DNA from 3 places in the Pseudarthrobacter sp. NPDC092202 genome. Region 1 is predicted to be linked to each of the others. Evidence: predicted binding sites of a transcription regulator. Region 1 holds the regulator's gene; each other region holds the start of a gene.
The links. The regulator LexA, encoded in region 1, represses DNA repair genes until DNA is damaged. The targets are predictions, from matches to a motif close to TCGAACANNTGTTCGA.

Region 2: ACIQF4_RS16840 (shikimate dehydrogenase) is a predicted target of LexA. The motif match lies at 3,812-3,827, and genes of this name have one in related genera.
Region 3: ACIQF4_RS13340 (shikimate dehydrogenase) is a predicted target of LexA. The motif match lies at 7,085-7,100, and genes of this name have one in related genera.

The regions. Positions count from the first base shown of each region.
Region 1 covers NZ_JBIVRG010000010.1:31,680-41,441, reverse strand. Annotated here, with positions in the region: gene hflX (GTPase HflX) at 1-1,433, shown strand, start outside; gene ACIQF4_RS14895 (ATP-dependent DNA helicase) at 1,426-3,483, shown strand; gene lexA (transcriptional repressor LexA) at 3,577-4,311, opposite strand; gene ACIQF4_RS14885 (LysM peptidoglycan-binding domain-containing protein) at 4,635-5,051, shown strand; gene ACIQF4_RS14880 (histidinol-phosphate transaminase) at 5,183-6,301, shown strand; gene hisB (imidazoleglycerol-phosphate dehydratase HisB) at 6,362-6,988, shown strand; gene hisH (imidazole glycerol phosphate synthase subunit HisH) at 6,985-7,752, shown strand; gene ACIQF4_RS14865 (hypothetical protein) at 7,753-7,911, shown strand; gene priA (bifunctional 1-(5-phosphoribosyl)-5-((5-phosphoribosylamino)methylideneamino)imidazole-4-carboxamide isomerase/phosphoribosylanthranilate isomerase PriA) at 7,951-8,697, shown strand; gene ACIQF4_RS14855 (SseB family protein) at 8,712-9,590, shown strand; gene ACIQF4_RS14850 (MFS transporter) at 9,645-9,762, shown strand, end outside.
Region 2 covers NZ_JBIVRG010000012.1:125,299-135,060, reverse strand. Annotated here, with positions in the region: gene ACIQF4_RS16860 (AEC family transporter) at 1-102, shown strand, start outside; gene ACIQF4_RS16855 (ATP-dependent DNA ligase) at 163-1,239, shown strand; gene ACIQF4_RS16850 (MFS transporter) at 1,386-2,705, opposite strand; gene ACIQF4_RS16845 (IclR family transcriptional regulator) at 2,937-3,761, shown strand; gene ACIQF4_RS16840 (shikimate dehydrogenase) at 3,896-4,777, shown strand; gene ACIQF4_RS16835 (bifunctional sugar phosphate isomerase/epimerase/4-hydroxyphenylpyruvate dioxygenase family protein) at 4,777-6,651, shown strand; gene pcaH (protocatechuate 3,4-dioxygenase subunit beta) at 6,705-7,592, shown strand; gene pcaG (protocatechuate 3,4-dioxygenase subunit alpha) at 7,597-8,175, shown strand; gene ACIQF4_RS16820 (lyase family protein) at 8,172-9,662, shown strand; gene ACIQF4_RS16815 (alpha/beta fold hydrolase) at 9,655-9,762, shown strand, end outside.
Region 3 covers NZ_JBIVRG010000008.1:54,840-64,601, reverse strand. Annotated here, with positions in the region: gene ACIQF4_RS13370 (LysR family transcriptional regulator) at 150-1,067, opposite strand; gene ACIQF4_RS13365 (LysR family transcriptional regulator) at 1,133-2,029, shown strand; gene ACIQF4_RS13360 (YciI family protein) at 2,222-2,512, shown strand; gene ACIQF4_RS13355 (alcohol dehydrogenase catalytic domain-containing protein) at 2,525-3,607, shown strand; gene ACIQF4_RS13350 (FAD-dependent oxidoreductase) at 3,604-5,343, shown strand; gene ACIQF4_RS13345 (IclR family transcriptional regulator C-terminal domain-containing protein) at 5,264-6,070, opposite strand; gene ACIQF4_RS13340 (shikimate dehydrogenase) at 6,091-6,963, opposite strand; gene ACIQF4_RS13335 (Bug family tripartite tricarboxylate transporter substrate binding protein) at 7,188-8,159, shown strand; gene ACIQF4_RS13330 (tripartite tricarboxylate transporter TctB family protein) at 8,237-8,791, shown strand; partial or broken gene ACIQF4_RS13325 (tripartite tricarboxylate transporter permease) at 8,788-9,762, shown strand, end outside.

The sequences.
Region 1 (9,762 bases):
GGGCAGTGTTCGGCAAAGCCCAGGCAATTTCCCGCCTGGACGAAGAACATTCAACGTACGACGGCGACCAGCAGGACCTCGAGGAACGCCGCGCCCTGCGCCGTACCGCAGGACTGTCCACCGAACTGGAAGACGTCACTGAGGTCGAGTACCGCCAGCTGCGCCTTGAGCGCGTGGTCCTGGCGGGGCTCTGGTCCGAAGGCACCCTGGCCGACGCCGAGAACTCGCTGCGGGAACTCGCCGCCCTTGCCGAAACTGCCGGCTCCGAGGTCCTTGACGGACTGGTCCAGCGCCGTGACAAGCCGGACCCCGGGACATTCCTGGGCTCGGGCAAGGCGCTTGAGCTCCGGGACATCGTAATGTCCACCGGCGCGGACACCGTTGTTGTGGATGCCGAGCTTGCACCCTCGCAGCGCCGTGGCCTGGAGGACATCGTCAAGGTCAAGGTCATCGACCGGACAGCCCTGATTTTGGATATCTTCGCCCAGCACGCCAAGAGCCGCGAAGGCAAGGCACAAGTGGAGCTGGCGCAGCTCGAGTACCTCCTGCCGCGCCTGCGCGGCTGGGGCGAGTCAATGTCCCGCCAGGCCGGCGGGCAGGTGGGCGGCGCCGCGGCTGGCATGGGCTCGCGCGGTCCCGGTGAAACGAAGATCGAGCTGGACCGCCGTCGCATCCGTACCCGGATGGCCAAGCTGCGGCGGGAGATCGCCGCAATGAAGCCGGCACGCGAGACCAAGCGGGCCAACCGCCGTCGTAATTCCGTGCCGTCCGTTGCGATCGCCGGCTACACCAACGCGGGCAAGTCCTCGCTGCTCAACCGCCTGACCGACGCCGGAGTCCTGGTGGAGAACGCCCTGTTTGCCACCTTGGACCCCACTGTCCGCAAGGCCGAAACTGCGGACGGGCTGGGCTATACGCTCGCGGACACTGTGGGTTTCGTCCGGTCGCTGCCTACGCAGCTGGTGGAGGCGTTCCGCTCCACGCTGGAGGAAGTTGCGGACGCGGACCTCATCCTCCACGTGGTGGACGTCTCGCACCCGGACCCGGAAGGACAGATAGCTGCAGTCCGCAAGGTCTTCAGCGAAGTGGACGCCCGCAAGGTGCCGGAGATCATCGTGCTCAACAAAGCCGACGCCGCCGATCCCTTCGTGGTGGAGCGGCTTAGGCAGCGCGAGCCGCGGCACGTCGTGGTGTCCGCCCGCACGGGTGAAGGCATTGCGGAGCTGCTCAAGGCGATCAGTGACGCCATTCCCAGGCCAGGCGTCAAGCTGGAGCTGCTCATCCCGTACGATCGCGGAGACCTGCTCAGTAAACTCCACGAGTCTGACGCCGAGATCATCAGCGTGGACCACGTGGAGGAAGGCACCCGGGCCGTGGTGATGGTCCGGGAAGGCTTTGCGGCCGAACTGGAACCCTTCGTCAGCAATGACTGACGTCGTGGCCCCGGAAGCCACGGAGACGGCCGGCGAGCAGTTCGTGATCGAACTGCTCGACCGGGCCGTTGCAGGCATGGGCGGACAAAGCCGTGAGGGCCAGCATGAGATGGCCAGGCAGGTGGCCCGTGCGCTGGGAACGGGGGACCACCTCCTGGTCCAGGCAGGCACGGGCACCGGCAAGTCGCTGGCCTACCTGATACCCCTCATCGCCCACGCCCTGAAAAGCAACAAGCCCGCCCTGGTGTCCACGGCCACGCTTGCGCTCCAGACGCAGATCGTTGGCCGGGACCTGCCCCGGCTGCTCAAGGCCATCACTCCCGCCCTGGACAGGCCGGTCAAGGTGGCGCTGGTCAAGGGGCGGTCCAACTATGTCTGCCGGCACAAGCTGGAAGGCGGCTTCCCCAGCGAGGAACCCGCGGAAGGCCAGCTGTTCAGCCTGGGCGAGGACACCAGTGTGCCGCACTTCGCGGCCTCCGTTGGCGGCCCTTCGTCCCAGCTCGGCAAGGAAGTGGTACGCCTGCGGGAGTGGGCGGAGAAGACCGCCACTGGCGACCGCGACGAGCTGCTGCCGGGCGTTACGGACCGCGCCTGGCGCCAGGTGTCCGTGACCTCCATGGAGTGCCTCGGCGCCCAAAAGTGCCCCATGGCAGCAGAGTGCTTCAGTGAACTTGCCCGGCAGGACGCTGCGGAGGCGGACGTCGTGGTCACGAACCATGCGATGCTCGCCGTCAGCGCCTTTGAGGGGCTTGCGGTCCTGCCCGAGTACGACGTCGTGGTGGTGGACGAGGCGCACGAACTCCAGGACCGGGTCACCGGGGCGGTCTCCGGCCAGTTGTCCGTGGCCATGGTCCATGCGGCTGCCGCCGGCGCCCGCAAGCACACCGCCATCACCGTTGACGCGCTCAACGCCGCGGCCGCCAACCTGGAACTTGCCCTTGCCGGCGTGCCCAACGGACTGCTGCCCAACGGGCTGAATGACGAACAGCTGGACTGCGTGGACCAGCTGCGTGATGCCTGCCGGGCCGCCCTCTCGGATTCGAAGGGGGACGGCAATGCCACGCCCGACGGCGGGAGGCAGCTTGCGCGGTCCCGCCTGATGCTCATCCTGGAACTTTGCGAACGGCTCCTCGCTGCCCGGGAGAACCGCGAAGTGGTGTGGTTTTCCCGCGCCAGCGCCTTTGATCCCGCGCAGGGATTTTCCCAGCCGGATGAGACGGCGCCGGCTTTGATCAACATTGCGCCGCTGTCCGTGGCCGGGCGGCTGCGGGAAGGCCTGTTCTCCGGGCACACCGTTGTACTTACTTCTGCCACGCTGGCCATTGGTTCAGCGTTTGAGCCTGCCGCCGGCGGGCTGGGACTCGTGGGCGAGGGTGCCCCCCGCTGGAAAGGCGTGGACGTGGGGTCGCCCTTCGACTACCCCAAGCAGGGCATCCTCTACGTTGCCGGGCACCTGCCGAAGCCCGGAAGGGGCGCATCCCCGGAAGCACTGGACGAACTCGAGGCGCTCATCCGCGCTTCCGGCGGCGGCGCACTGTGCCTGTTTTCCTCCCGGCGCGCCGCAGAGGAAGCCGCCGAAGCCCTCCGCCCCAAGCTGGACATGACGGTCCTCTGCCAGGGCGATTCCACCATGACCGCCTTGGTCAAGCAGTTCGCCGACGAGCCCGATACCTGCCTGTTCGGAACCATGTCCCTGTGGCAGGGCGTGGATGTCCCTGGCGGGTCCTGCCGCCTTGTGGTGATAGACCGGATTCCCTTTCCGCGGCCGGACGATCCCCTCATGACGGCGCGCTCCCGGGCCGTGGCACAGGCTGGCGGCAACGGCTTCATGTCGGTTTCGGCCACCCATGCCGCCATCCGGCTCGCCCAGGGCGCAGGCCGGTTGATCCGCTCCACGGGGGACAAGGGAGTGGTGGCTGTGCTTGACTCACGGCTTGCCACCGAGCGCTACGCAGGGTTCCTCCGGGGAGCGCTGCCGCCGTTCTGGTCCACAACGGACCGGAAGACGGCAATCGCGGCCCTGGAGAGGCTGGCGGGCGAGAACGCCTGATGCCCAGGCCGGGGCAGTGTTTGGCTGGGCGGAGTGTTTGACCCTGCGCAGGCCTAAACACTGCCCGGGCCTGCTACCCAGCGGGGAACCTGGCTACAGGGACCGGAGCACTGACACGACCTTGCCCATGATGGTGGCGTGGTCTCCGAGGATGGGCTCGTACTGGGTGTTCTGGGGGAGCAGCCACGTGTGACCGTCACGCTGCCGGAATGTCTTGACAGTGGCCTCATCGTCGAGGAGGGCAGCGACGATATCGCCGTTGGCTGCATCCGCCTGGCGGCGCACCACAACCCAGTCGCCATCACAGATGGCCGCGTCCACCATGGAATCCCCGGCCACCCGGAGCATAAACAGTTCGCCCTGGCCCACCAGCTGCCGGGGGAGCGGCATAACGTCCTCCACCTGCTGGTCCGCCAGGATGGGACCACCGGCTGCGATGCGGCCAACAAGGGGAACCATCGCAGTGTCAAGGGCAGTGGGCAGCTCCGTGACAGTGGCGCCGCCGCTGGGGGGCACTGCTGATGGCTGGCTGGCGGGTTTGGCCGCACCACCGTCCAAAGTCAGGGGCATCAGGACCTCCATGGCGCGCGGACGCTTCGGGTCACGGCGCAGATAGCCCAGTTTTTCCAGCTGGGACAGCTGGTGGGTGACGCTGGAAAGGCTGGCCAGGCCCACGGTATCTCCGATTTCCCGCATGGACGGGGGGTAGCCGTTCACATTGACGGAACGCTGGATCGTTTCCAGGATCTTCTTCTGCCGTGGCGTCAGGCCCTTGGCGGTCCTCTTCGGTTGCGCGGTTGCCCTGCCCCCGGCGGCTGCTGCTGCCATATTCGCCAATGCCTTTCGGTGTCCGCCGGGCCTCTCCACGGCAAGGCCCTGGACGATCCCGCCCCATAATGTCAGACCCTGCTGATCGACTGTCCGGGTGGTTGTTCTTTCGTTCAAAACTAGGCCAGCCACACTGCTTTTTCAAACATTTGTTCTAGCGAGTCTCGACAATGTTCGTTGATAGGTGCTAAAACAGAAGAAGCAAAGTTCGAACATATGTTCTACTGCGAACGCCGGCCATTCGAAAGTGGCACCGGAAAGCCCTAGGGGGCGTCGGAGCAGAACATCCGGGCAGCACAGTATGGTCCAGGAGGGCTCAGTTCATGTCAGCTACATCTGTTTCGCGGGGTTCACGTCCACAGCTGCTCTCTGTGCAGCACCTTCTGTCCCGGCCTGAAGAGCGGCAGCCGGAACGGCCGGCCCCCCTTCCGCCCCTGCGGCTGACCCGGCGCGGCCGCATCGTGCTGATCGGTATTCCCCTGGTTCTTCTGGCCGCCCTGCTGCTCTCGCTGGCAGGCTTCTTCAACTCCCCGGCAAAAGCCTCCGACTCAGACGCGGAGCTCCAGACGACCTCCGCGGTCACCGTGACGGTCCAGCCCGGCCAGTCGCTGTGGGGGATCGCAGCCGCCGTGGCGCCTGATCGCGACGCACGCGATGTTGTGGCCGACATCGTGCAGCTCAACAACCTCTCCGCAGGCGCAGTCTTCCCCGGCCAGCAGTTGTTCGTTCCCGCCGGCTGAGCTGCCATAGCCGGCAGCAAGGGTCCGGACCAGCGGGGGCTGCTCCATGGAATGGGCCGGGGGCGCATGCCGAGGGCGAACAGGAACCCGTCACATTTTCCGCCCTCCGGCACGGGCACTAAACTGTTCAGGTGAATGACCAGCTAGAACGCCTGAACCGGCTTCCCCTCCGCAGCAACCTCCGCGGGCTTACCCCTTACGGTGCGCCCCAGCTGGACGTCCCCATCCTCCTGAACGTCAACGAAAACACCCATGGTGTTCCGGCGGACGTAAGGGCGGCCATCAGTGCGGCAGTCACCGAAGCCGCCGCGGGCCTGAACCGCTACCCGGACCGGGAGTTCACGGAACTGCGCAAAGCGCTGGCGGAATACCTGGGCCACGGCCTCGATGAGACCAACCTCTGGGCTGCGAACGGCTCAAACGAGGTACTCCAGCAGATCCTCCAGGCATTCGGCGGTCCCGGACGCTCAGCGCTCGGCTTTCCGCCCACGTACTCGATGTATCCGCTGCTGGCCAGCGGAACGGACACTGAATACATCGTCGGAGAGCGCGCCGAAGGCTACGGCCTCAGCGCTGAATCGGCAGCGCGGCAGGTCAAGGAACTGCAGCCCAACATCGTCTTCCTCTGTTCGCCCAACAACCCCACGGGGACCGGGCTGGGGCTGGATGTCGTGGAGGCCGTGTACGAGGCAGGCGAAGCAAGCCAGACCATCGTCATTGTGGATGAGGCATACCACGAGTTCGCACACGACGGGACGCCCAGCGCACTGACGTTGCTGCCCGGCCGGGAGCGGCTGATCGTGTCCAGGACCATGAGCAAGGCATTCGCGCTGGCCGGAGCCCGGCTGGGCTACATGGCTGCCGCACCCGAAGTTGCCGATGCCCTCCGCCTGGTCCGGCTGCCGTACCACCTCTCAGCCATCACGCAGGCCACTGCCCTGGCTGCCCTCCAGCACCGCGAGGCACTGATGGCGGATGTGGAAGACATCAAGAAGCAGCGGGACCGCATCGTGTCGGAGCTGACGCGGATGGGCCTGAAGCCCGCAGCGTCGGACTCCAATTACGTCTTTTTCGGCGGACTGGAGAACCCGCACCAGGTCTGGCAGGAGCTGCTGGACGCCGGAGTGCTGATCCGGGACGTGGGGATTCCCGGCCACCTCCGGGTCACGGCCGGAACTGAGACCGAAACCACAGCCTTCCTCACATCCCTGGAAAGCATCCTTGCAAGCCAGGCCACGCTTCCCGCCTAGACTGGAAGCAGCGGCGCTGGACGCCCTGAACCACCCCATCTGCCCAAAAGGACCCAAAGCATGAGTACCACCGGATCGAACGTGGCTGCGGCCCGCACTGCGCGCATGGAACGTGCCACCAGTGAGTCGTCCGTGCTCGTGGAAATCAACCTGGACGGCACCGGCACCTCGGACATCGACACGTCGGTACCTTTCTACGACCACATGCTCACGGCGCTCTGCAAGCACTCGCTGATCGACATGACCGTCAAAGCCACAGGTGACATCCACATCGATGTCCACCACACCGTGGAGGACGTAGCCATCACCTTCGGGGAGGTGCTGCGCACCGCGCTGGGAAACAAGGCCGGCATCCGCCGGTTTGGCGAGGCCACCGTTCCCCTGGACGAAGCCCTTGCGCACGCCGTCGTTGACGTTTCCGGACGTCCCTACCTGGTGCACGGGGGCGAGCCCGCCGGCCAGGAATACCACCTCATCGGCGGCCACTTCACGGGATCCCTGACCCGGCACGTCTTCGAGGCCATCACGCTGCACGCGGGTATCTGCCTGCACATGAACGTCATCGCGGGCCGCGATCCGCACCACATCGTAGAGGCCCAGTTCAAGGCGTTCGCGCGGGCGCTCCGTGCTGCCGTGGAACCTGATCCCCGTGTTGAGGGGATTCCCTCCACCAAGGGTGCGCTGTGAGCGGCCAGGTCCTTCGGGACGGTGCCATCGTCGATCCCTCCGCTTCCCACAAGCTGCCCTCGCCCGAGGGCAAGCCCACCGTCACCGTCCTGGATTACGGCTCCGGAAATGTCCGGTCCGCCGTGCGGGCGCTGGAACGGGCCGGGGCGGAAGTCATCCTGAGCTCCAAGCCCGAGGACGTCCTGAACGCCGACGGCCTGGTGGTTCCCGGAGTCGGGGCCTTCGAAACAGTGATGCGTGAGCTCAAAGCCGTGGACGGCATCCGCCTCATCGGCCGGCGGGTGGCCGGCGGCCGGCCGGTCCTGGGCATCTGCGTAGGCCTCCAGGTCCTTTTTGAAGCCGGAGTGGAGCATGGCACCGAGGCTGAAGGCATGGGTGAATGGCCCGGCAAGGTGGAACTCCTGCCGGCGGACGTGGTTCCGCACATGGGCTGGAACACCGTCAAGGTGCCCGAGGGATCGAAGCTGTTTGCCGGCGTCGAAAACGAACGCTTCTACTTCGTGCACTCCTACGGGGTCCAGGAATGGAACTTCGACGTCATTCAGCCGCGGATGGCCGCGCCCCTGGTCACATGGTCCGAACACGGCGCGCCGTTTATCGCTGCAGTCGAAAATGGCCCGCTCTGCGCCACCCAGTTCCACCCCGAGAAATCCGGTGACGCGGGCGCGCGCCTGCTGCATAACTGGGTGGATGCCCTGCGCAGGCCCTCCGCCGGCAGCCAGGCCCCCGGTGATGGGTCCTCGCCGGAAGAAGGCTCCGCCTAGATGTGGTCCGTTCTCCTGATGGGGCTCGCCGGCGTACTCGTCGGCGGCGCCCTGTCCTTCAGGCAGCAGCGCAAGCCGCTGTGGACCCAGATATCGTTTTACGTTCTTGCGGGCATGTCGCTGCTCGCCGCCTACCTGCTGACGCTGCCGGGCAACTGACCGCGGCAGGCCATCCTGCCCCCATCCTGAGGATTCAACATGAGCACTGCAACCGACCTGCCCGTTCTAGAACTGCTGCCCGCCGTCGACGTCGTCAACGGCCAGGCCGTCCGGCTGGTGCAGGGCGAAGCAGGCAGTGAGACCAGTTACGGAACGCCGCTTGAAGCGGCACTGAACTGGCAGCAGCAGGGAGCTGAGTGGGTCCACCTGGTGGACCTGGATGCAGCCTTCGGCCGCGGCTCAAATGCGGAACTGCTGCGCGAGGTGGTGGGCCGGCTGGAGATCAAGGTGGAACTGTCCGGCGGACTCCGCGACGACGAAACCCTTGAAGCGGCCCTGGATCTCGGCGTTGCCCGCGTAAACCTGGGAACCGCTGCGCTGGAAAACCCCGAATGGACCCGCCGGGCCATCGAGCGGTTTGGTGACAAGATCGCCGTCGGACTCGACGTCCGCGGAACCACCCTGGCCGGCCGCGGCTGGACAAAGGAAGGCGGAGACCTCTGGGAAGTCCTGGGCCGCCTCGAGGAAGCAGGCTGCAGCCGGTACGTGGTCACGGACGTGACAAAGGATGGCACCCTGCAGGGGCCCAACGTTGAACTCCTCCGCCAGATGGTGGAGAAAACGGGCAAGCCCGTTGTTGCCTCCGGAGGCATCTCCAGCCTCGACGACCTCAAGGTCCTGCGTTCCCTGGTGCCGCTGGGCGTTGAAGGGGCGATCGTGGGCAAGGCCCTCTATGCCGGCGCCTTCACGCTGCCCGAAGCCCTCGACGTGGCCGGCCGCCGCTAAGGGCGCACGCCGTCATGGCCAACGAATCAGGCACTACGCCACCCCGGCAGCTGCCGGGGCATATCGCTGCGGCACTGGCAGGCGCCGGCGGCGCCACGGACTCCGCAGGGCAGCCCTGGGCGGGGCGGAGCCTGGCCGGCGACGACGCCAGAATCCACAATTTCGAGAACGACGACGGGACGGCCAGCAGCGCCTACGCCGCCGCCATCGCGGCACTCCGGGAGGGAAGCGGGGACGAGGCGGGCGTCGTCGCCTCGCTCGCCACCGCACGCGTGTTTATCCCGATTGTTGCCCAGCTAGCGGAAGAAGCGGAAGGCCAGGACGGCCTGCAGGCAGATAAACAGGCCGACATGGCGCTGGTAACGCTCAAGGCCCCGGATGGCAGGACGGCGATGCCCGTCTTTACCTCCGCAGCGGCCCTGTCCGCCTGGCATCCGGACGCCAGGCCCGTTGCCGTGTACGCCGCCCGCGCCGCGCTCTCAGCCGTCTCCGAAGGTGCAGAGCTGCTGGTTCTTGACCCAGGCTCTGACTTCACCTTCGTGGTCCGGCGGCCGGCCGTGTGGGCGCTGGCCCAGCAGCAGCAGTGGACGCCTTCCTACAAGGACCAGGAACTCGCCGGGGAAATGGGCAGGGCCGCCGCCGGCTTTCCCGCCGTCCGGAACCTCGAACTGGTGCCCGGCAGGGGAGTGGCCACCCGTGCCGCCGATGGAACGGTGGCTGCCGGCGGCGGTGCCGGCCCTGAACTGCAGGTGGTGCTCTACCTCGAGGACGGGCTGGATGCCGCGGGGGTGCAGGAGCTCGTGGCCGGACTCCAGGCCCAGTGGTCCCGGAATGTATTGTTTGGGGAGCGCGTCGACTCGGTCGACGTCAAGTTGAGGCGCGCAGACCACTAGCCGGCAGCCAGCGGGGTGATCCCCGGCCGCTGCGGCAGACCTAAGGATCGCTCCGTGAATTTCGCTCTCTACCGGGAGTTGCTCGCCGTCCGGCCAATCCGCCGGCTGCTGCTGGTGGGCATGGTGGCCCGCATTCCCCACTCCGCCGCCGGGGTGCTGCTGACGCTGCACA
Region 2 (9,762 bases), on a different contig from region 1:
AAGTACGGGCGGGGAGTGGCGGTGGCACGCGAAACCATCCTGCTGTCGACGGCGGCGGCGGCCCCGGCGCTGGTCCTCATCGTCTGGCTGCTGGCGGGCTAGCCTGAGCCTTGTGTGCGGTGGTCTTACGCCGAAGCCCGTCGCCGGGCAAGAATGGGCAGCATGGAACTTCCCGTGATGCCGCCCGTCCCGCCCATGCTCGCCAAGGCCGTCAGCGGTGTCCCGGACGGGGAGCTCAGCTACGAACCCAAGTGGGACGGCTTCCGGTCCATCATTTTCCGCGACGGCGACGAGCTGGAGATCGGCAGCCGCAACGAAAAACCCATGACAAGGTATTTCCCCGAGCTTGTGGAGGCACTGAAGGAAAACCTGCCGCCACGCTGCGTGGTGGACGGAGAGATCATCCTGGTGGGCTCCTCCGGGGACCGCCTCGACTTCGACGCCCTGCAACAGCGGATCCACCCCGCGGCAAGCCGGGTCAAGCTGCTTGCTTCCCAGACGCCGGCCTCCTTCGTGGCGTTCGACCTTCTTGCCCTGGGCGATCACGACTACACCGGCCGGCCCTTCACCGAGCGGCGGGCAGCGCTGGAAAAGGCGCTCGCGGAAAGCAAAGCCCCGGTCCACCTCACCGCCGCCACAACAGACAAGGACACCGCGGAACGGTGGTTTGAGCAGTTCGAGGGCGCCGGCCTGGACGGGATCGTGGCCAAGCGCCTGGACGGCCGGTACGAGCCGGACAAGCGGGTGATGTTCAAGACCAAGCACGAGCGCACTGCCGATTGCGTGGTGGCCGGCTACCGCCTCCACAAGAGTGGGCCGGATGCCATCGGCTCGCTGCTGCTGGGGCTGTACAAGGACGACGGCAGCCTGGCCAGCGTGGGCGTCATCGGCGCCTTCCCCATGAAGCGCCGCAAAGAACTGTTTGAACAGCTCCAGCCGCTGGTGACGGATTTCGATAACCACCCCTGGGCCTGGGCCAAGCAGGAGGCGGGGGAACGGACGCCCCGCAACGCCGAGGGCAGCCGCTGGAGCGCCGGCAAGGACCTGTCCTTCGTCCCGCTCCGCCCGGAACTGGTGGTGGAGGTGCGGTACGACCATATGGAGGGGGACCGGTTCCGGCACACGGCCCAGTTCAACCGCTGGCGCCCGGACCGGGACCCGGAGTCATGCACCTACGCCCAGCTGGAGGAGCCGGTCAGCTTCGACCTCGCCTCGGTTCTGGAGACCGGCCGGCCGTAGCCACGCTTGCCGGCCACCCGCCCGTCGTGCGTTCCCGCCCAGTTGCTGCGCCCCGGCTCAAAGTTTCGAACGCAAAAAGCCCGCCATTCCGGGGAGGAATGGCGGGCTGTCGTGGAGTAACCGGGCAGGAGCGCGCAGCCCCGGAGCTACTTCAGGCCGAGCTGCGTGGTGGGAACCTTGAAGGTTTCCTTGGCCGTCAGTGCCGAGATGGCCGCGACGCCGCAGATAACGGCGGTGAAGATGCTGATCTGCACCCAGCCGCCGGGCTTGATGCCGCCCATGGCTGCAACGATGGCCGGCGCGAACCCTGCCATCAGGAAGCCGAGCTGCGTGCCGATGGCCAGGCCGGAGAAGCGGACCTTGGTGCTGAACATTTCGGCGTAGAAGGACGGCCAGACGGCGTTGGAGGCTGCGTAGCCGCAGGAGAAGAAGCCGATTGCGGCCAGGAACATCAGCGGCACGCTGCCGGATTCCAGGCTGAGCAGGAACACGGGAGTCAGCGCGGCGCTGGCCACGGCGCCGTAGATGAACACGGGCTTGCGGCCGATCTTGTCAGCGAGCATGCCAAACAGCGGCTGAGTGCCGAGTGCCACGAGGTTGGCGCCGACCACGAGCCACAGGGTGGTGGTGCCGTCCACGCCGGCGACGGTCTTGGCGTAGCTGATGGCCAGGGTGCCGAACACGGTGGAGACGGCGGCAATGAAGGCGCAGCAGATGACGCGGAGGACGTCGCGCCAGTGGCCCTTGAGCAGATCGGCAACCGGGAGCTTGGAGATCTGGGCGGTCTTCTGGGCTTCCTCGAAGGCGGGCGGCTCGTGCAGGGTGCGGCGGATGATGAACGCGACAACAACGACGACGGCGCTCAGCCAGAACGGGATGCGCCAGCCGATGCCGTACTTGATCTCGTCCGGAAGGGCCAGGACGGGGATGAAGACGAGGGCGGCAAGGATCTGGCCGCCCTGGGTGCCGGTGAGGGTCCAGGAGGTGAAGAAGGAGCGGCGGTTATCCGGGGCGTGCTCCAGCGTCATGGAGGAGGCGCCGGCCTGCTCTCCGGCCGCGGAAAGGCCCTGGCAGAGCCGGGCCAGCACCAGCAGGGCGGGAGCCCACCAGCCGACGGTGTTGAAGTCCGGGAGGCAGCCGATCAGGAAGGTGGAGGCGCCCATCAGCAGGAGGGTGAACATCAGGACCTTCCGGCGGCCCACCCTGTCACCGAAGTGCCCCAGGATGACGGCGCCCACGGGACGGGCCACGTAGGCGAAGCCGAAGGTTGCGAAAGACATGATGGCGGCGTTGGCATCGGCGTCGGGGAAGAAGACCGTGGGGAAGATCAGCGCAGCGGCGGAGCCGAAGATGAAGAAGTCGTAGTATTCGACCGCGCTGCCCAGGAAGCTGGCGACGGCTGCTTTCTTGGGGGTGCGGCCCTGGGTGGCAGTGTCCGTTCCGGCGGACGGAAGTGTCTGGCTCATGGAGTTCCTTTGTGTGACGACATTGTCGCGGGATGGATCTGGGGGTCGCAGCCGCCGCTGCCTTGGTGCGGGCGGGGCGCGATGCGGCTGGAGTCCGAAAGAAGACCCGGCGAGTAGCCACATGGTGAGAGCTACTTGTGCGATACAGCAATGATGGCTGTGAGGGTAGTCACCTGTCAAGAAAATAATCACCATCTAGAAATAGCTCTCACATTGTGGCAACATCGAGGTATGAGTGTGAACCGGACCACAGCTGATGACGCAGCTGGCGATATCAAGGCCGACGCCAGGCAGGCCAGGGCAGACCGTACTGACATGGTGGGCAAAGCCCTGGGCCTCCTGGTCCTCCTGGGGGATGAGCCCCGCGGTGCGAGTGCCGCGGAAATCTCCCGGCGGGCGGACCTGCCCTTCAGTACCACGTACCGCCTGCTGGGTTCCCTGACGCGGGACGGGTTCGTGGACTACGAGCCGGACGGCCGCCGGTACCACCTGGGCCTGCGGATCTTTCAGCTGGGCCAGCGGGTCTCGAACCACCACGGCTTCGCGGGTGCGGCCCTGCCGGTCCTCCGGCGCGTGACGGAACAGACTGGCGAGGCCACCATCCTCAGTGTCCGCGACGGCGACCACCACCTCACCGTGAACAAAGTGGACGGTCCCCAAACGTTCCGCGTCACCAGCGATCCGGGGCATCTTGGTGCGCTCCACACCACCTCCGTAGGCAAGGCGTTGGTGGCATTCGCAGAGGACGGCGAGCGGCAGCGCCTGGTGGAGGAGTTGGAGCTTGCGCCGCTGACGGAATTCTCCATCACGGACAGGGACGCCTTCCGGGCTGAAATTGAGCAGGTCCGGAGCAGCGGCTACGCCGTGATGGATGAGGAGAACGAACTGGGCATGCGTGCTGTCGCTGTTCCGGTCTTCAACTCACAGGGCCATGCGTTTGCCTCGCTGGCAACGGCCGTGCCGGTCTTTCGCCTCAGCGTGGAGCAGCTGGTTGCACATGTGCCGTTGCTGCAGGAGGCCGCTGCCGAGTTGTCGGCCAGGCTGCCGCAGCGCTGATTTCTTCCACCATTCCACTCATGTTCGCATTATGAACATAAGTGCGAATCGAGAACATATGTTGTATCGTAATTTCCAGCACCGGAACTGCCGCCCAGCGCGGTGGGCGGTGCCGTACCAAAGGAGCTGCACGGATGAGTAATCGAACTGAGTCCTACCTGGTGGGACTGGTCGGCGATGGCGTGATGCCGTCACTCACCCCGCCCATGCACGAACGCGAAGGGGATGTGCAGGGCCTGCGCTACCTTTACCGGCCCATCGACCTCCTGGAACTGGGCCTTCCCGGCGAATCCGTGGGTGACCTCCTGAAGAGTGCCCGCACCCTCGGCTTCAACGGCCTGAACATCACCCACCCCTGCAAGCAACTGGTCCTGCAGCACCTGAATGAAGTGTCACCGGACGCGCAGCGGCTTGGAGCCGTGAACACGGTGGTGATCGAGGACGGCCGGTTCATAGGACACAACACCGACTTCTCCGGTTTTGCCGCCGCGCTGGCTTCCGGCCTCCCCGCCGCAAAGCTGGACCGCGTGGTCCAGCTGGGCGCCGGCGGGGCGGGTTCCGCCGTCGCCTACGCCCTCCTTACCGCCGGTGTCCGCCACCTGGACCTCGTGGACATGGACGCCGCCCGCGGCGCCGCCCGCGCGGCTGAACTGGCCGGTTTCTTCCCGGGCAGCACCGTGGCGGCACGGACGACGGCGGAGCTGCCGCAGCTGATGCGGCTGGCTGACGGGCTGGTGCACTGCACTCCCGTGGGCATGGCCGCGCACCCCGGCGTCCCGCTGGACCTGGACCTGCTGGAAACCCGCCACTGGGTGGCGGACATTGTCTACCGCCCCATCGACACCGAACTGGTCCGCGCCGCCCGCGCCAAAGGCTGTCAGGTGCTGGACGGCGGCCGGATGGCGGTTGGCCAGGCGGCCGACGCCTTCCGCATCTTCACCGGCCTCGAAGCGGACCCGGACCGCATGCGCAGCCACTTCCTGGAGCTTGTGGCCGCCGAGGAGGTGGCCGCCTGATGCGCACCGGAATCGCCACGGTGTGCCTTTCCGGCACGCTGAAGGAAAAGATGCAGGCCTGCGCCATTGCGGGCTTTGACGGCATTGAGATTTTCGAGCAGGACCTGGTCACCTCGCCGCTGAGCCCCGAGGAGGTCCGCAAAATGGCCGCTGACCTGGGCCTGGGGCTGGACCTCTACCAGCCGTTCCGGGACTTCGACGGCGTCACGCCGGACCTGCTCACAGCCAACCTCCGCCGGGCCGAGGCAAAGTTCAAGCTGATGTCCCGCCTGGGCATGGACACCATCCTGGTCTGCTCCAACGTGGCCACGGCAACAATCGACGACGACGGCCTCCGCGCCTCCCAGCTCTCCGAACTTGCGGAGCTGGCCGGGAACCACGGCGTCAAGGTGGCCTACGAGGCCCTGGCGTGGGGCAAGTACGTCAACGACTACGAGCATGCGTACAAGCTGGTGGAGATGGTGGACCACCCCAACTTCGGCACCTGCCTGGACTCCTTCCACATCCTCTCCCGCGACTGGGACACCGCGCCCATCGAGGCGTTCAACCCCGAAAAGATCTTCTTTGTCCAGGTGGCGGACGCCCCCAAGCTCTCCATGGACGTCCTCTCCTGGAGCCGCCACTACCGCGTCTTCCCGGGCGAGGGCCAGTTCGAGCTCGGGAAATTCATGGGCCACGTGGTCCGGGCCGGCTACTCCGGTCCCGTGTCCCTCGAAGTCTTCAACGACGTCTTCCGCCAGTCGGATGTGGACCGCACCGCGGTGGACGCCATGCGTTCGCTGATCTGGCTGGAGGAACAGAGCGCCACCTGGCTGGCAAGCACCTCCGCCGATGGTGCAGCCGGCTCCGGTGCCGCGTCCCGCCGTCGTTATCCCATGGAACTGGCCACGCTGCCCAAGGTGAGTGAACCCGCAGGCTTCAACTTCGCCGAGGTCAAGGCGGACGACACCGCGCAGCTGGAAAAGCTCCTCGGGCAGCTCGGCTTCGGGTTCGAGGGCAGGCACCGCACCAAGGATGTCCAGCTGTGGACCATGGGCCAGGCCCGCGTGATCATCAACGAGCAGGCAGCCGTCCATGCCGAACCCGCCATCGCCGCCCTGGGCTTCGACGTCGATTCGCCCGTCATCGCCTCCGCCCGGGCCCAGCAGCTCAAGGCGCCCGTGGTGGCCCGCAAGGTCCAGGCCGATGAGGAAGTCTTCCAGGGCATCTCCGCGCCGGACTCCACCGAGATCTTCCTGTGCCAGGGCAGCCCCGACGGCACCGCCGCCTGGACACGTGAATTCGGGGAGGGCCTGGAGCACCCCTCGAGCGGCGCCAGCGCCGTCATTGACCACGTCAACCTCGCCCAGCCCTGGCAGCACTTTGACGAAGCTGTCCTCTTCTACACCAGCGCCCTGGCCCTGGAACCGCAGCCCTTCGCCGAAGTGCCCAGCCCCAGCGGACTGGTGCGCTCCCAGGTCATGCAGACCTCCGACGGCGCCGTGCGGCTGGTGCTGAACCTGGCGCCGGTGCAGCAGGCGCAGAACGAAGCCCGGAAGACGTACCAGGAGCACATCGCGTTCGCCGTGGCGGACCTTGTGGCCACCGCCCGGGCCGCCCGGGACCGGGGACTCGAGTTCCTGCAGATCCCGGCGAACTACTACGAGGACCTGGACGCCCGGTTCGACCTCGAACCCGGGTTCCTGGCCACCCTCAAGGAGTTCAACCTCCTCTACGACCGGGATGCCGACGGTGAATTCCTCCACTTCTACACCGCCACGGTAGGCAGTGTGTTCTTTGAAATGGTGGAACGCCGCGGCGGCTATGACGGGTACGGGGCGCCCAACGCACCGGTCCGGCACGCGGTCCAGTACGACTCGCTGCACCGGACCTGAAAAGCCCGCAAGGCACCACCCACCGATTAAACGAAAACAGAAAGGAGCCAGCCGTGCCGGAAGAAACCAACGCCCAGCTTGATACCGACGAGTCTGTGCCGCCCGCCGAGCCGAAGGCAGCGCACATGCCACTGGACCGCGCCATTGAAACCCAGTCTGACCTCAGTGCAGAGATCAACGCCCTCGGCGAAGCCTATGCGCGGGCGCTTAAAGAGGGTGCTCCCGCCGAGACCCAGCCGCGGCTGGACTACCCGCCCTACCGTTCCAGCATCCTGCGGCACCCCACCAAGAGCCTGCACCACGCGGACCCGGAGACCATCGAGCTGTACTCGCCGGCCTTCGGCCACCAGGATGTGCACGCCCTCGAATCCGACCTCACCATCCAGCACAACGGCGAGCCCCAGGGCGAGCGGATCATCGTGGCGGGCCGGGTCCTGGACGGCGAAGGCCGCCCCGTCGCCGGCCAGCTGGTGGAGATCTGGCAGGCCAACTCCTCCGGCCGGTACATCCACAAACGCGACCAGCACCCGGCGCCAATCGACCCGAACTTCACGGGTATCGGCCGCTGCATCACCGGCCCGGACGGGTCCTACCGGTTCACCACCATCAAGCCCGGCGCGTACCCGTGGAAGAACCACCTGAACGCCTGGCGCCCGGCGCACATCCACTTCTCCCTGTTCGGCACCGAATTCACCCAGCGGATCATCACCCAGATGTACTTCCCGGGCGACCAGCTGTTCCCGCTGGACCCGATCTACCAGACCATCGTGGACCAGGATGCCCGCGACCGCCTGGTGGCCACGTACGACCACAGCCTCACCGAACCCGAGTGGGCCCTTGGCTACAACTGGGACATCGTCCTGACCGGCCCCAAGCGGACGTGGACGGAAAACGAGGCGTTCGGTCCGGCAGGCGACAGCAACGAAGAGGCAGGCGAATAGGGATATGAGCAACCAGGCCAAACTTGTCCCCACCCCGGGGCAGACCGTCGGACCGTTTTACGGCTACGCCCTGCCGTTCGAGAAGGACAACGAACTCCTCGCCCCCGGCTCGCCGGGCTCCATCCGCCTGCAGGGAACCGTCTACGACGGCTCCGGCCAGCCCATTCCGGACGCCATCCTGGAAATCTGGCAGCCCGACGCCGAGGGCAACATTGTCCAGAAGACCGGGTCCCTGGTCCGCGACGGCTACACCTTTACCGGGTGGGGCCGCGGCGCCGTGGGCAACTCCGGAGTTTTCACCTTCACCACGGTGAACCCGGGCCCCGCCAAACCGGTCCCTGGCAAACCGGCGGCGGCGCCCTTTATCTCCGTGGCCATCTTCGCCCGCGGCCTGACCAACCGCCTCTTCACCCGCATCTACCTCCCCGAGGACACGGAGGCGCTCGCCAACGACCCGCTGCTCAGCTCCCTGGATCCCGAGCGCCGCAAGACGCTGATCGCCCGCCGCGACGCAGACGGGGGCCTCACCTGGGACGTCCGCCTCCAGGGTGAGGGCGAGACAGTCTTCCTGGACTTCCAGTGACCGGGTCCGCCGGCCTGGGAGATGCGGGCGTCTTCGGGGGAGAGGGCGACGCCGGCCTGCTCAGTCCCGTCTCGGCCTCGCCCCTGGTGGGTGCGCTGACGGGTGACCAGGCTGTGCTGGCGGCGATCCTCGCCGTCGAGTCTGGCTGGGCCGCCGTGCTGGAAAAGGCGGGCCTGGCGCCCGCCGGTTCCGCCGCCGTCGTCTCCGCCGCGGCCGAGCCCGGCAGGTACAGCGTGGCAGGCATAGCCCGCCGTGCCCAGGGCGGCGGCAACCCGGTGATCCCGCTGCTGGCGGACCTGCGGAAGAATGTCCAGGCGCTGGATGGTGCCGGCATCGGCGCAGGGAAGGCAGTCCACACCTCCCTCACCAGCCAGGACGTGCTGGATACCGCCCTGATGCTGCTGGCCCGCAATACCGTGGAGGCGCTGATGGGCGACCTGAAGCGCACCGCGGCGGCGCTCGCCAGTTTGGCGGAAGAGCACGCGGACACGCTGTGCGTGGGCAGGAGCCTGACCCAGCATTCCCTGCCCTTCACGTTCGGCCTGCGGGCTGCGCAGTGGTTCCACGGCGTCGCCGCCGCGGGCCGCCAGCTCGAAGGCCTGGCGTTTCCGGTCCAGTTCGGCGGCGCGGCGGGGACCCTGGCCGCAGGAACCGTCCTGGCCTCCGGGTCATCAAGCACCCCCTTCAGCCTGGCCGATGCCCTGGCGGCACAGCTGGGCCTGGCCCCGGCGGCAGCGCCTTGGCACACCAACCGGCTGGTGGTCACGTCCCTGGGCAACGCCCTGGCGGCAGTGCTGGACGCATTCGGAAAGATCGCCGCGGACGTCCTGTTCCTGAGCAGGCCCGAGGTCGGCGAGCTGGCCGAGCCGCGCGCTGCCGGCCGCGGCGTCTCCTCTGCCATGCCGCAGAAGCAGAACCCCGTGCTGTCCGTCCTGGTCCGCAGCGCTGCGCTGCAGGCGCCCGGTCTTGCCGCGCAGCTGCACCTGGCGGCAGCCAACTTCAACGATGAGCGCCCGGACGCTGCGTGGCATACCGAGTGGCCCGCCCTCCGGCAGCTCCTGGCCCTGGCGCTGGGGGCGGCCGGGCACGTCCGCGAGCTCGCCGAGGGCCTGCAGGCCTTCCCCGACGCCATGCGCCGCAACCTGGACCTCGCCGGCCCGCTGCTCCTGGCCGAGGGGGTGGGTGCGGCGGTGTCGCCCCTGCTGGAGGAGAAGGACGGCCTCACCGGGAAGGAGCAGCTGCAGGCCATCGTGGACCAGACCCTGCAGGCACCAGCCGGGGCGCAGGGGGCCACCTACCGCAAGCTGCTCCGGGGCGCCGTGCCGCCCGGGGTGCTTACCGACCTCCGCCTCGAAGAACTCCTCGATCCCGCCAACTACCTGGGCGAGGCGGCAGCCATTTCCCGCCGCATCCTGGCCGCCTTCCCGGAATTTGCGGCACCCACTGCACTTCCCGATACCGATCCGAACGGAGGCCCCCGTGGCTAAACCTGCCCTGAAAGCCGCCCTGCTCTCTCCCCAGCGGCCGCTGGGTGAGCATCCCCTGCTGGTGGTGGGTCCGTCCCTGGGTACCTCCACCATCCTGTGG
Region 3 (9,762 bases), on a different contig from region 1:
CCCTTCGTGTGACTGGGACCGTCCCGGGGCTCTTGGAGAGGGCCTGCGGCGGGACGGTGCGCCGTCTTATGCGGCTTCTCCAACCAGTGTGGCTGTCATCACTTAGTTAGTCCACGACTAAAATGATCTATCACTATGCTCATAATCGACTAAATCCCGGGTGGGACGTCAGGGACTGCGGGAAAGACGTCTTCGACGACGGCGAGTACGGCGGCCAGCACGGCTGAGTCATTCTCGGCAGACCAGGCTATGGCGTGATTCATGAAATGTGGCGGGTCATCCAGGGCCACGTACGTTGCCCCGGAAGGGATAATGCCTGATATTCCGCTGCTCATGAGGGTCACGCCCACCCCGGCTGCAACGAAAGTCAGCACCATGTAGGGGTCGGACAATTCCTGGACAATGCGTGGCCGGAATCCGGCTGCCAGGCAGGCGGTGAGCATCACGTCAGTCATTGACGATGAGCCATCCAGCGGGGGCGAGATGAAATCGTCTTTCGCCAGCGCCCGCAGGGAAATGGATTCTTCATGGGCGAGCGGATGGTCCAACGGAAGCACTGCACCGACTTCTTCGCTTGCAACCAGCCGCGTCACCACGGATGGGGGCGGATCTTCGGGAAGGCCAACAAAAGCGAGGTCGAGGGTACCGTTCGCTACATTGGCCAACCCATCGACCGTCCGCACGCGGCTGGTGAGCTCCATTTTGATGTCAGGGTAGCGGCGGCGTACGGCACGGGTGAGCGGCGGCAGGGTCAGATGATTAACTGCGCCGGAGAATCCGATCCTGATGTTGCCCCGGACGCCGGCAACCTCGGCCTGGGCAGCTTCGCGGGCCAGGCGCATGTCCTGGATGACCCGATAAGCCCGCGGAAGGAGGGCGTGCCCGGAGGGCGTCAGGGCTACGCTTCTGGTGTTGCGTTCAAAAAGCCGCGTCCCCAGATCCGCCTCCAGCTTCCGGATAATTTGGCTCAAAGGGGACTGGGATGTGTGCAGGCGCTCTGCAGCACGGCCGAAGTGAAGCTCCTCGGCCACGGCAACGAACGCTTCCAGCCACCGAATCTCTGTCATGTCTCCAGAATGTACCCTTACGTGGACATCGAATTACCCCCAGGACCGGTGCAGGGAGCAAGAGAGTGGAACTGCGGCAGATCGAAGCGTTCCTTGCCGTCGCGGAGGAGCTGCACTTTGGGCGGGCGGCCAGCAGGCTGAGGATGGCGCAATCTCCGTTGAGCCAAACCATAAAAAAACTGGAAAAGAGTTTGGGCGCGGAGCTGTTCGAGCGCAACACCCGGGCCGTCTCCCTGACGGCTGCCGGGCTGTCGTTCCTGCCCCATGCCCGGAAGGTCGTTGAGGAACTTGACCTCGCCCGCCGTGCGGCCACCACCGAAGCCGGTACGTTTTACGGCCGCCTGGGCATCGGCTTCTCCGGTGCATTGAACCACAAGACGCTCACGCCCCTGACGCGCGCACTGCGGCAACGCTATCCCGAGTTGGAACTGACGCTGTCCGGTGGACTCTTGACCCAGGACGCGCTGAACCTCCTCCGCAACGGCTCCCTGGACCTGTCCTTCGTGGGCCTGCCGGTGGACGCCCCGTCCCTGGCTGCCCGGCGTATCGCGACAGAACCACTCGGCGCCGCTTTACCTGTGGATCACCCGCTCGCCGGCAGGCAGTCCGTTGCCTTGGCGGAGTTGGCCGGCGACGGATTCGTCACCATGCCCGAGGCCCAGGGCTCCACCCTCCGGGAGGCGACATTCTCGGCCTGCACAGCCTCCGGATTCCGCACCCGCGTGGTCCAGGAAGTCTCGGACCCCTACACGGCACTTTCCCTGGTGGCCGGTGGAGTGGGTGTCAGCCTCATGCCTGACTCCGTCGCCGGGATCATGCCCTCCAGTACGGTGTTTATTCCGCTCTCGGGCGCCCTGCCCCGCTTGGAATCCGGCATCGCGTGGAACCCTGCCCTTATCTCCCCTGCGTTGAGGCTGGCACTGCAGGTGGCAGAGGAAGTGCTGCCCACGCCGGCAGGGTGAGCGGCGGTGAGCGAGGGCTCGCGAAGCCGCGGTTGAAGGAGAGACACTAAGTGCCCTGCGCACATAGTGTTTGACCTACTAAGTATTGGACAGCTCACAATTAGCTCTCCATCATTGAGGAACACAGCATGGCTGGTCCCACAGGGGACGACGCCGGCACACAGCTCCTGACTCAATGAAGAGGAAATTTCCATGCCTGCTTTCGCCGTCACATATTCGTACGCGGATGGAACCGCCGCCAGCCGGGACCAGCACCGCCCCAGTCATATCCAGTTCCTGCAGTCGCAGTTCGACCGCGGCCTGCTGGCCAAGTCCGGCCCGTTCGCGCCGGAAGAGGCCCCTGGCGCCTTGCTGATCATCAACGGCGAATCAAAAGCAGACGTCGAAGCCGTCATGGACCAGGACCCGTTCTTCCAGAACAACCTGATTGAAGAACGCAGCATCAGGCAGTGGAACATCTTTTTCGGCGCAGACGAAAAGTAAGGCGGGATATCCATGCTGACTGCACGCACCCTTGCCAAAGAAACCATCAGCTACGAAGAGGTGGCCGAGCCCTCCCTCGAAGCGGGCCATGCCCTGGTCCGGGTCCACCATGTGGCACTCTGCGGAACGGACCTTCACATCTGGCAAGACGACTACCCCACTGAACTGCCGCTTGTTCAGGGGCACGAGATTTCCGGCATCGTGGAAGCCATCGGAGAAGACGCAGCCCCCATTAGCGTTGGCGACCGCGTGGCTGTCACCCCTATGACATATTGCGGGGAGTGCCAGCCGTGCCGGCAGGGCCGGCCGAACGTCTGCCGCAGCATCGGCTGCATCGGCTGCTATTCCGATGGCGGCCTGGTTGAACTCCTCAGCGTCCCCGTGGAGAAGCTTTGCCTTGTTCCGGCGGACCTGCCCCTGGAAATTGCCGCGATGGGCGAGCCCGCCTCGATTGCGATGCAGGCCGTGAACCGGGGCCGTCCGATGGCCGGGGAATCCGCGCTGGTGTTGGGCAGCGGGCCGATCGGGCTGCTTGCCAGCCTGTACCTGGCAGAACTGGGAGTGAACGTCATTGCCGCCGACACCGAACCGGACCGGCTGGAGCTCGCCACCGAATTCGGCGCAGCGGATACGCTCCTGGTTGATCCTTCCGGGCCCTTCCCCGACGTCGAACAGGCCGCCAGGATGGACACCTTGACGAAGGGGTACGGTCCCATCCTGGTCATCGAGGCCACTGGCGTGCCCTCCTCGTTTGAAAATGCCATCCGGCTCGTGGCCAGTGCCGGCCGCATCGTGCAGGTTGGCATCTCGGCGCGCCCTGCCACGATTTCCATGAAGGACCTCCCCTTCAAAGAACTCGACATCATGGGCAGCCGCAACAGCCTGAACCTGATTCCCGACGGCCTCTGCCTGCTGGCCCGCCATCCCGGGCAGGCGCGGGCACTCATGACCCACCGCTTCGGCTTCAGGGACCTGCCCGAAGCCTATGCACTGATGGCTGACCGCACGGAAAAGGTGGGCAAAATCGTCATCGACATGCCCGCCGCCAAGACTGCCGGAGAGTCAATGCCTTCCCGGGAAGCGGTTCCGGCATGAACTCCGTGATCACACCCCTGGATGCGTTGCTCGAATCCTATGACGTGGTGGTGGCCGGCAGCGGCGCCTCAGGGCTGGTTGCAGCCGTAACTGCCGCGGACGCCGGGCTTAGCGTCCTGGTGGCAGAAAAGGCTGCACAATTGGGCGGCACCACGGCGGCCGGCGGCGGCGTCATGTGGGCGCCGAACAACCATCTGGCCCGCGCCGCCGGCTTCCCCGACAGCCATTCTGACGCCGTGGCCTACCTGGCCGCGGCTGCCGGCCACGTGCTGACCACCCAGGAAATCGATTGGTACGTCGCTACCGCACCGCGCGCCGTCGAATACCTTACGACGAACACCCGGGTATCCATGACGCCCATCGCCCGCCCGGACTACCACATGGAGTGGGCTGGTGCCACCGCCGGGGGCAGGGGCCTGGACAACGATGCCTTCGACCCCGCAGACTATCCCGGCATGGCGGAGGTGATCCGCCCGTCGTCGTATTTTCCACTGCTGACCATGACCGAACGCGACGAACTCAACGGCAGGGCAGCGGATCCGGTGCTGCTCGCCCGCCGGGCTGCGGCCGGCGTGCGGACCATGGGCGGGGCCCTGGTAGGCCGGCTGCTCGCCAGCGCACTGGACCGCGGCGTGCACGTCGCCGTCGAGTTGCCTGTCCAGGATCTGGAACCCCTCGGGGGCCTGCCCGGCGATGGGTGGAACGTGACCTTCGCAGCAGGTGGGGACCGCAAGGCAGTGGCAGCCACCGCCGTCGTCCTTGCTTCCGGAGGATTCGAGTGGAACCCACGGTTGAGAAAGGCGTTCCTGCCTTTTCCGGTTGTGCCTATCGGCGCGCCGTCCAACGAGGGGGACGGACTGGAACTTGGCCTCAAGGCAGGGGCCTCCGTGGCTGACATGACGGCCGTTTGGGGCGTCCCGGTCATCAGCACCCCTGCGCACCGGTATGACGGAGTCCAGTCCGGGCGGATGGCCAACGTGGAAATGACATTGCCCGGATCCATTACCGTGAATGCGGCCGGGAAGCGGTTCGTCAACGAGTCACTCAATTATCATGACGCGGCCCGGCTGTTCGCCTCCATCGACCCCCATACCAGGGGCCAGCAGAACAATCCCGCCTGGCTCGTTTTTGATTCCACCTACATGTCGAAGTACCCGGTGGCCGGTTCCGCTCCCGGAACTCCCGCGGAGTGGATGGCTGTGGCGGACTCGCTGCAGGAACTCGCCCGGAAAATTGGTGTTGATCCGGCGGGATTGGAGCAAACCCTTGCCAGGTTCAATGCGGACTCCTCCGCGGGCATGGATACGGAATTTCATCGTGGATCCACCCCGCAGGACCGCTTCCTGGGCGATGCCGGCGTGACGCCGAACCCATGCCTGGCGCCGCTTGCCACCGGCCCCTTCTATGCAGTGCCGGTTTCGGCCGGCGTCCTGGGTACGTCAGGCGGGCTGGCTACCGATTTCAACGGACGGGTCCTCGACCGCCATCACCAACCGATCCCCAGGCTCTACGCGGCGGGAAACGTGTCCGCCGGCGTCTTCCGAAACAACTACCCCGGTGGGGGCGCGACACTCGGATCAGCAATCACCCGGGCCTTCGCAGTGGGAGAGCATCTTGCGGCGACGCTGGCAGGCCAGGGCTCCGCGGGACGGGATGCTAGGCCCTCCGGCCACCGTAATCGTCGCCGATCCGACTCGCGGCGGCCTGCAGCATGGGGACGATCTCATGTTCAATAGCTGCGGCGCCGATCCGATGACGCTGCAGGGAAACATTGAGCGCGGCCACTACCTGGCTGCCCCGCCTGACAGGCACCGCCACCCCACGCAGGCCTTCCTCGAGCTCCCCGGACACGATCGTCCAGCCGGCCCTTCCGGCCTTCTCCACAGCATCGCGCAACTGGTCAACGCTGCTTACGGTGTTGTCAGTGAACGGCCGCAATTTCACCTCGCTGAGATAAGCTTCCCGCTCCGCTTCCTCCAATCCGGCCAGCAGGACCCGCCCCATGGATGTTGCCCAGGCGGGAAACCGGGTGCCCACGTTGATGGAAACGCTCAGCAGCCTAGGCGCCGCCACCCGAGCCACATACACCACATCGGTCCGGTCGAGGATACACAGAGAGGTGGTCTCATCGAGCTGGGCCGCCAGGGATTTAAGGTGCGGCTCCGCGATCCGAGGCAGAGTGAGACCGGCCATGAAGGACGCGCCAATGTCCAGGGTCCGGGGTGTAAGCTCAAAAAAGTTGCCATCGGTCCGCAGGTACCCCAAGTCCGTAAGGGTCAGCAGGAACCTGCGGGCGGCCGCGCGGCTGAGGTCTGCTTTGACCGCCGCCCGCGTGACAGTGAGCTTGGGCTCCTCGGATGTGAAGGCGAGCAGGACGGCGAACGTCTTCTCGACGGACTTCACATAATGGGGAGCGGACTCCGGTTCAGCGTCTCCGGCCGTTTTATCTCCTACAGTCCTCACTCCTCCTATTATCCGGATCATTAGCGGCCCTGCTCGATCATCTCAAGGAAATGCTTTCGCATCCGCTCCCCGTCAGGCTCCACACCGGTAATGAGGCGGAAGGCGTCAACTGCCTGGCCCACGGCCATGTAGCCGCCGTTCAATACGCTGCAGCCCTTGGCAGCAGCAGCTTGGATCAGCTGGGTCTCGATTGGACGATAGACAATATCAGCAACCCAGTGCCTGGGTTCGATCAAGTCCATATCCAAAGGCAGGCCCGGGTGGGCGTGCATGCCCACGGGCGTTGCGTGCACCAGCCCGTCTGCACGTGACAGTGCATCGCCAATTTCCTGCAACGGACGGGATTCGATCTTGCGGTCCGGAAAGAGCCTGGAAAGGGCTTCAACACGGTCCCGGGATCGGTACTGCTCCAGGTCGAACAAAGTCAGCTGCTCAGCGCCTGCCGTGAGGAGCGCATATGCAATTGCCGCTCCCGCGCCGCCGGCACCCAGTTGCACCACGCTTCCCAACGCCGCTCCCGGTAGGCCGTGGTTCAGGGCTGAGCTGAATCCGGAGTAATCCGTGTTGTGCCCAATAAACTTCCCGTCCCGGATGAGGACGGTATTCACGGCGCCCAGCCGGGCCGCATCATCTGAAAGCCGGTCAAGATGTTCCAGGACAAGCTGCTTCGCGGGAACGGTGATGTTGAAGGCGTTGAACCCAAGGTCACGACCTGCGGAAAGCAAGGTGCCCACGTCCTCTGCCGGACGTCCCAGAACAGTCAGGTCGATGGAGCGGTATAGATACCTCAGCCCCTGCCTGTCCGCTTCCTGCTCATGGAGTGCTGGTGTCAGGGAATGCGTGGTGCCTTCCCCGATCAGCCCCACCAGGTAAGAGTCGTCCAGCGTGCTCATGGGTCCACCTTTCGCTCCGCCTTTGGAGCCCCTTGGTCGAATATCCAGATCTGATCACAATTTGGGCATCGCCTTGCCTCAGCCATGCTGCGTGACTTACATTACATGCAGTGTTCGTTTTCTGCACAGTTGTTCGCATAGCGCACAAACGAAGGGGGATCGATGCCGGAGTAGTGTCAGCCGGCATCCCCTCTCACCAATACGGCGTCAAAGGAGAGACCGTAGTGAAGACCCTTATGAAATCACTCGCTGTGGGGACCTTGGGTCTCCTGGCATTGACCGGCTGCGCTTCGGGCAGCAATAGCAGTTCCGCGGAGGAATTCCCGGCGGAGGATATCCGACTCACAGTTCCCTGGGCGGCCGGCGGCTCCGGCGACCTCACGGCCCGGACCGTTGCACCGCTCCTCGAGAAAGAGCTGGGCGTTGAGGTGATCGTCGAAAACAAGCCCGGAGCGAACGGGTCCGTCGCCTACAACTGGCTCAAGGACCAGAAGCCTGACGGATACAACCTTTCGATGATGGGAGTGGAGGTGGCCACGCTCCAGTTCCAGGACTACGACATCGATCCGGCCAACTACGAACCCATCGGCCAGGGCCTGGCCGGCCCCGGCGCGATCGCAGTCCCTGTTGACAGCCCGTACACGTCCCTCAAGGACCTGGTCGCTGATGCCAAAGCCAACCCCGGCAAGGTGACCTACTCCAGCCCGGGCGTCGGTTCGGTCTGGGACTCCCCGGCCCAGGGTCTGCAGGAACTGGCCGGCATCGAGCTGACATCGGTACCGTTTGACGGTTCCGCCCCTGCAGTAGCGGCAGCGGCTGCGGGGGATGTCGACTTCTCGATCGATGCCATCGGCACGCAAAAGAACCAGGTTGACGCCGGAAAGCTCCGCTACCTTGCCATGTTGACCGAGGAGCGGGACCCGAAAAATCCGGATGTTCCCACCGCCAAGGAAGAGGGCATCGACCTGCAGAATGCCTCATGGGTGGGAATCATGGCCCCGGCCGGCACTCCTGAAGACGTAGTGAAGAAGCTCTCCGAGGCAATGGGCAAGGCCGTTGAGAACCCGGAATACAAGAAGGTCATTGAAGGGTCCAACCTTGTGCCCACCTTCAAGGACTCCGAGGAAATGAAGGCATTCCTGCAGGAAGAGGCCGACCGTTACGGCCCGTGGATCAAGCTGGCCCAGGGTAAGTAGCCCCGGACAAAAAAGCTTCAGGCATCCGGGGCCGGCGTTCGCCGGCTCCGGGTGCCTGAGCCACACAAAGGAACACAATGAATAATCACGCAGTAGCTGGTCCGCCGGGTGGGCTCAACCCTTCAGACCCTGAACAGGACCACGCTGAGGCGCATATCCACCCCCCGGCCGAAGCCTTGGTTACAGACCGTGCGCACCGAATACGTGAACTGGTTCCAGCCGCTGTAACCATAGGCTTCGGAATCCTGATCCTGGTCCTCGCCCAGGAGATCCGTTCCGGCGTGCGGGTGGAGCTCGGCCCGCCGTTCTGGCCCACCATGCTTGCCTGGAGCCTCATCGCCTTCGGCGTACTGCAGGTGGTAGTCAACGTGTTTCGGGGAGTGAGCCGAGCCAACCTGCCCGAACCGCTGAGCGGCTGGGGAATCGGACGAATGGTGGCCACGGCCGCGGTACTCATGGGATACCTCCTGCTGTGGAACGTCCTCCAGTTCTGGCTGATCACATTCGCAGCTACTGTGACCCTGACTGCCCTCTACGGCGGCCGTGGCTGGAAACCGTTGATTCTGTTTCCGGCCATCGTTGCCGCCCTCCTCCATTTCCTGTTTGTCGTCGCATTGCGGGTAAACCTATGATCCAGATCGCCGCCTCACCCGTCACCGACGGCATCATGTCCGTCCTGCAGGTGGACACCCTCCTCTACATCGGTCTGGGCATCCTGGTCGGCATGCTCGTCGGCGCCTTCCCGGGCGTTACTGCAACCATGGCTGTGGCCTTGGCCAGTGGCTTCACCCTGACCTTGGAACCAATCCAGGGACTTGCCGTCCTGCTGACCATCTATGTTGCTGCGCAGTTCGGTGACCGCGTGCCGGCGATCCTCATCAACACCCCCGGCACACCAGCGTCCATTTCCACAACTTTCGACGGGTACCCCCTGGCCCTCAAGGGACAGGCCGGCCTTGCGCTGACAACTTCGGCTTTCGGCTCAGCCTTCGGCATGCTGTTCGGCATCCTCATCCTGGCGGTTGCCGCGGTGCCGCTGTCGGAATTCGCCCGCCAATTCGGGCCCCCGGAGATGTTCGCACTGGTGGTCTTCGGCCTGACCATGATGGTCGGCGTTTCATCCGGACGCATCCTTAAAGGCCTCGCTGCCGGGGCTTTCGGCCTCCTGCTGGCAACCGTGGGCCGTGATCCGATTACCGGGGACGCCCGCTTCACCCTCGACGTGCTGGAACTGAACAGCGGCATTCCCTTCATTCCGGTGATCATCGGGTTCTTCGGTGTCGCGGAAGTGCTCAACCAGATCCTGACCCGCCGCAAGCACGAACACCACGTCAAGCCGGTAACCCAGCTGGGGCAATGGATGCCCGGACGAAAGCTCATGTAGAGGCTGCTCAAACCTATGGGTATCGGTTCTGTCACAGGGTCCATCGTTGGCCTTGTCCCTGCCGTGGGTGGAGACATCGCCGGCATCATCGCCTGGGACAACGCCCGGAAAGTATCCAAGCACCCCGAAGAATTCGGCAAGGGGTCACTCGAGGGCCTGACGGCCGGGGATACCTCCAGCACGGCAACTCTTGGCGGCAGCGTCACCACAACCATGGCC